One region of the Cytobacillus sp. FSL M8-0252 genome, then DNA from elsewhere that is predicted to be linked to it. Evidence: riboswitches for the same ligand, from Rfam matches in the RefSeq annotation. Region 1 holds a riboswitch; the other holds the start of a gene.
The links. Region 1 has a riboswitch for thiamine pyrophosphate ahead of thiT (energy-coupled thiamine transporter ThiT). Riboswitches for the same ligand answer to the same signal wherever they lie in the genome.
Positions count from the first base shown of each region.

Region 2: it holds a riboswitch for thiamine pyrophosphate, as region 1 does, so the genes downstream of both, MKX83_RS12385 (YkoF family thiamine/hydroxymethylpyrimidine-binding protein) here and thiT (energy-coupled thiamine transporter ThiT) in region 1, are expected to answer to the same signal.

Region 1 is NZ_JBBOWZ010000001.1:337,504-340,660, reverse strand. It holds gene MKX83_RS01790 (M23 family metallopeptidase) at 1-655, opposite strand, end outside; gene MKX83_RS01785 (hypothetical protein) at 679-918, opposite strand; TPP riboswitch at 1,052-1,156, shown strand; gene thiT (energy-coupled thiamine transporter ThiT) at 1,261-1,839, shown strand; gene MKX83_RS01775 (hypothetical protein) at 2,250-2,846, opposite strand.
Region 2 is NZ_JBBOWZ010000001.1:2,435,550-2,438,706, forward strand. It holds gene MKX83_RS12375 (efflux RND transporter permease subunit) at 1-429, opposite strand, end outside; gene MKX83_RS12380 (TetR/AcrR family transcriptional regulator) at 588-1,157, shown strand; TPP riboswitch at 1,364-1,467, shown strand; gene MKX83_RS12385 (YkoF family thiamine/hydroxymethylpyrimidine-binding protein) at 1,553-2,161, shown strand; gene MKX83_RS12390 (ECF transporter S component) at 2,161-2,769, shown strand; partial or broken gene MKX83_RS24640 (ABC transporter ATP-binding protein) at 2,744-3,157, shown strand, end outside.

The DNA.
Region 1 (3,157 bases):
AATGAGCAATCATACTATATTCCTTATGCGCATGCTCTATCACAATATAGTTGCCTGGGGGGTGTTCTTCATCCATCTGCCCTGGAATATTATCATCGAGACCATCAACCACTTTTATTACTTTGCCATTTTGAGGGGCGATAACTTCCTCTGCAAATGCGTAATAACTCTCATTTTTTTCAGGTCTACCATTATATGTAGAGCCATCCTTCACCTTTAATAGATCATACGCGTACCTTTGATGTTCATATACGTAATGGTAATTAATAAATTCATTTGTGCCACCCCAGAAAACAAACCAATCATCCATCACTGGCATAATGTATTCATTCTTTGTATAAATCTTATCTGTTTCTGGAAAGACAAAGTAGGGTTTCAAATAGAAACTGACAATTGTATATTTATCATCGAATCCAACCACAACTGCTTTTGCTTTTGAGTTATCTACCCATACGAACTGACCAATGCCTAAGACATCCGTCCGTGACGTAAGATGATAACTACGCACACCTTCATTAAAAGCTGCGCTCATCTCAATAAATGCCGATAATGAAACCATTCCTTGAAACACTTTTGAAGTTGCTTCATAAATTGTTTTAAAATCTTCTCTTAACCAATGATCTATAAACCTATCAGGATCTATTGACCCTACCATACCCTCTACCCCCGTAAGTTTTATTAAGATGAAAAAATTAAACGATTCTCAAGAAATATTTTGCAATTAATAGTAAAGAAACCGCCAATAGTTACTTTAATTTCACTTGAATCTTCTAACTTACCTTTCAAATCCCCTCTTAATGCTAGACCTAAATTTTCATCCTGTAATTCACCATTTACATACAACTTTTCTCCGTTAATCCAATAATTTTCGATTAATATATGATTTCCATGATGGTTTACTTCAAAAACCTTCTTCATATCAATCACTCCTTGATTATTCTACGACTATCTAGGGAATAAGTTTCACAAATAATCTGTTTTTTTACTACCAAAAAAAGATTCTTAAATTCTGATGAAAGTCATAGTATATTCTAACCGAGGATAAATTTAATACTTCCACAAGGGGAGCCTAATATGGCTGAGAGTGAGCGAGTTCGTTCTGACCCTAAGAACCTGTTAGATAATGCTAGCGTAGGGATCGTGGTTTTGGATATGAGCAATACTAGGCATCCATCACCGCCTATGTATTGCTTTTTTTCATGACAAAAAAGTAATACAGGTTTACTCGTTCGCTTCTCTTTTCGGAGAAGGAGGAAAAACATGAAACAAAATAAAACACTTTTTATGGTGGAAATTGCTATATTTGCAGCTTTGGCATTATTACTTGATTTCTTATCAGGCTTACTGATGGGGAGATTTTGGCCACAAGGTGGGTCCATCTCACTTGCTATGGTACCGGTTTTCTTAATGGCCTTTCGTTGGGGTGTTAAAGGCGGCGTCTTAACGGGCTTACTATTAGGAGGACTTCAAATCTTAACAGGAGCTGTTCCTTTTCATTTCGCCTCTTGGATCATTGACTATTTCGTAGCCTTTGCTGTTGTCGGACTCGCAGGCATCTATATGAATAAAGTTGTGCAAAATTATCAAGACGGCCAATTTGCCAAAGCAAACATGTATGTTATTAGTGGCGTTTTCTTAGGAAGTTTCTTACGCTTCTTATGCCATTATTTATCAGGCATTATCCTATTTGGTGCCTATGCTCCGGCAGATCAACCTGTCGCACTTTACTCACTCGTATATAACGGAACATATATGCTACCTACCTTTATCGTATGTGCCTTAGTCGTTGTCATGCTTTACACAACAGCCAATAAGGTCCTTCTGAAAAAAGCATATTAATCATCTAAAGGCTCTGGGGGAACGCAGGGCCTTTTTTTCAAGTCAACGTTTTGGGGGATTTTCGCACGATGAATGAACTGTGGAATCAGGGTGACATGTACATCGGCGTGATATCCATAAGGTAACCATGCAAAATGAAAGCGCCAAAAGCAGCTAGACAAACCAACATCTTCTCTTCTATTTTCTCCTTGAGACCGGCAGTTTTCTTTTTGGATTTCTGAGAGGGGGAGTAGACACATCTTTATCCTTACTTTTTTTAGCAGCACTTTTCTTCCGTCAATGTCAATCTAACGATGAACAATCTTGATTATTTATGAACTTGCAACAACTATTATCTACGGTAGTTTAAACCAACATCATCTGTTTTCTTTCTTGTGATTTTTGTACGTAAACACGATCGTGCGCAGTTCTCAACCTTCCCCTTCTCTCTTTTGCGCGTAAACACAATTTGCGCGCAGTTCCCTGACTTCCTCTTCTCTCTTTTGCGCGTATACACGATTTACGCGCAGTTCCCTGACTTCCCCTGCTCTCTTTTGCGCATAAACACGATTTGCGCGCAGTTCTCTGACTTCCTCTTCTCTCTTTTGCGCGTATACACGATTTGCGCGCAGTTCTCTGACTTCCTCTTTTCTCTTTTGCGCATAAACACGATTTGCGCGCAGTTCCCTGACTTCCCCTGCTCTCTTTTGCGCGTATACACGATTTGCGCGCAGTTCTCTGACTTCCTCTTTTCTCTTTTGCGCGTATACACGATTTGCGCGCAGTTCCCTGACTTCCCCCTTCTCTCTTTTGCGCGTAAACACAATTTGCGCGCAGTTCCCTGACTTCCTCTTCTCTCTTTTGCGCATAAACACGATTTGCGCGCAGTTCCCTGACTTCCCCTGCTCTCTTTTGCGCGTAAACACAATTTGCGCGCAGTTCCCTGACTTCCTCTTCTCTCTTTTGCGCGTATACACGATTTGCGCGCAGTTCTCTGACTTCCTCTTTTCTCTTTTGCGCGTATACACGATTTACGCGCAGTTCTCTGACTTCCTCTTCTCTCTTTTGCGCGTAAACATCATTTGCGTTCAGTCTTAACTATAAACGCTCATTTAAGAATTACCGTATTGATTGGATGAAGCTGACACATATTTAAAAGATACCACCGCCCAAGTTTATGTGGAGATTGTATAGCACACACGCCTAGATACTGCTGGCTCTTTCCTCTGTAGTCATGCCACCAGAGGGTCCATGTTATTGAAAATAAGGATATAATTGAACATTGTAATTATCATTTACATATTTATCCACTCGCATAACTTCTATGCAATAACAAGAA
Region 2 (3,157 bases), 2.1 Mb from region 1:
TATTTGATATATATCTTCTGTTGCTTCGACCTCTTTTCCACTCTCAATGGTGACAGAATAAAGAGCGTGATTATTTTTGTAGTAATTTTCTATTGTGCCTTGGTCTCCGGTTTCTATTGGTGTTCTTATGTCCATCGCATCATCTAACCACATCACATCAGTTACACCTTGAACCTTATTTAATTTCTCTTTGATAACGAGCGCTTCTTGGATTGTTACATTCTCAACCATTACGCTTGTATTTGGAATGCCACTAGTAAACTCCTCTTCCATCACTTCTAAAGCAACGGTAGATTCAGCTTCTGCTGGGATATAATCTTTCATATTATAATTAACATTCACAAACAGAAAGCCAATAGCAGAAAGCACTGATAACAAAAAGAAAATGATTGTTACAGATTTTTTATAACGAATAATAAACTCAATCATTATTGGTTTCCCCACTTCTTGATGTTGAAATTCTTTTACAGTAACATTATACATACCACTGTGTTAGATAAACAACAAACAGTTGTGTAAAAAATGTTTAACATCCAACATTTAAGCGTACTTTGTTGGATTTCTTTAAAAAAGTGAGGGTTTGTATGATGAACAAAAAATTGGATCGTCGGAAACAATATACTCGTATGGTGTTAAAGGAAAGTTTAATGGAATTATTAAGAGAAAAAGTAATCTCCTCCATTACCATTAAAGAATTATGTCAAAAAGCAGATATCAATCGTTCTACTTTTTATAGTCATTATCGTGATCAATTTGATTTACTCCAGCATATTGAAGATGAGATTTTGTTAGAATTACAAGTCACTTTAAAACAGTACAACCATAATGAGACAAATGAAACTTTTGCAATGACAAAGTATTTATTAGATTATGTTTATAAACGTAGTGCTGATTTTCTTATTTTATTTAGTGACCATGGTAACAAAGCTTTTCAAACGAGAGTAATTGATACTGCACAATCAATCATTATTAATAGTTTAAAGGAAGAACAGCAGGTCATAAATCTAGATAAATCAAAATATATGATTTACTTTGTAATTAGTGGATGTATTTATGTAATTGAAAAATGGTTAATGAACGGGATGAAAGAATCTCCGGAAGAAATGACAACCATTATTACTGAAATAAGTAATCGGGTTATTCTTCATTCTAAATAGGATGCGAATATATCAACATTCTTCACATCAATATTTTATTCACCTCTACTGTATTGAAATTTAAATTGTCTTCCCTACTCATTTGCATCATTTTACGTATCAATTAATATATTGTATTTATCGCTACTACATTATCAATTGACAAGTATTGGTTTACAGATAATGATTTTTTGCTTATGATAGGATAGACGAACAAATAAATATATCGAATGCGCTAGGGGAGCTATATTTAATGGCTGAGAAGGCAAGTGCCTGACCCTTATAACCCGATCTAGATAATACTAGCGTGGGGAAGTGCAGTTGGTCAGTGTATTCTCTTTTTTTCTGCATAGCCAAACTGCATTCCATCGGGGTGCAGTTTTTTTGTTCAAAAAATGTTAAAAGGAGATTTTTATATGAATCAATTATGTGGAACAAGTAGTATCGTAGGTTGTCAGTTTACGCTTTCTGCAATGAGTGAGAGGTATGTGGACATCATCTTATTTGCCCTTAAAGAAGTGAACATGTCAAAGGTGTGGGCTGAAACTGATGATGTATCTACTTGTATCCGTGGTAAGCAAATTCATGTTTTTGATGTAGTGAGGGCAATCTTTTTACACGCAGCTAAAACAGGAGAACACATCGCTATGAGTGGTACCTTTTCGATTGGTTGTCCAGGAGATTCAGCAGCAGATGTATACATGGACGAAACTGACATTGCCTTGAACAAGGACTATACAAAAGAAATAGACCAGCTTGCAGGTTGTAAATTTGCCCTCTATCCCTTAGGGAGGGAAGATTATATGGAAAAAATTTATGAGCAAATTGATTGGTCCAAGGAGACTGAAGTAAACGTAAGCCATAGCCATTATGCCACAAGGCTTGATGGCAAGGTGAATGATATTTTTAACTTGTTACAGAACGTTTTCGATCAGACCAAGCAAGATGTATCTCATGTGACAATGACATTCACATTATCAGCTAACAGCCCTACTGGAAAAGCTAAAGAAGTGAAAGTCTCATGATAAAATCATGGCGTCTGAAAGATATTGTTCTCATGTCAGTCCTGGGTGTAGTATTTGGCTTTATTTATTTAGGTTTTTTTGGGGTCGGTAAAGTTCTTGTTGCCATCCTTACCCCGTTTGGATTTGGACCCATTGGTTATGAATTGATTTATGGCATATGGTTTATTGTATCAATCATAGCTGCTTACATTATCAGAAAGCCAGGCGTTGCTTTTACAGCAGAAACCATTGCTGCTATTACCGAGGTACTTGTCGGCTCAACATCTGGACCCACTTTAATTCTTTCAGGGATGGTGCAAGGGTTAGGGGCGGAAATCGCTTTTGCACTGACAAAATGGAAAAATTACCAACCTCGAATTCTCGTTTTCTCAGGTGCTAGCGCAGCATTTATTAGTTTTCCTTACCATTTCTTTGTATCAGGTTTTCATGCCTATGAATCCTGGCTTATTATGACAATGTTTGTTATACGTCTCTTAAGTGGAGCCATCATTGCTGGTTATTTAGGAAAAATGTTAGCGGATCAACTAGCGAAAACTGGTGTGTTAAATGGGTACCCGATTGGGAAGGAGGTAATAGCAAGGCATGAAAAATCATCAACCAATTTTTGAACTAGACTCTTTCTCATTTTCCTTTGATAAACACGATGAACCTTCTGTAAATAATGTAAGCTGTAAGTTATATGCAGAGGAAGTGACTTTATTACTTGGAGCAAGTGGTTCTGGCAAAAGTACACTTACACTATGTTTAAATGGTCTATATCCTGAGGCGATTGATGGTTTTACTTCAGGGGACCTTTTATATAAAGGAAGAAATATCTCCTCCTACCCTAAAGGAGTAATAAACCAAGAAATAGGCATTGTCTTTCAAGATCCAGAAAGTCAGTTTTGCATGGTTCGTGTAGAAGATGAATTAGCATTTGTGTTAGAAAACTTGTCTATTCCCAGATGCCAAATGAAACAAAGAATAGAACATGTGCTAGATATTGTAGGATTATCA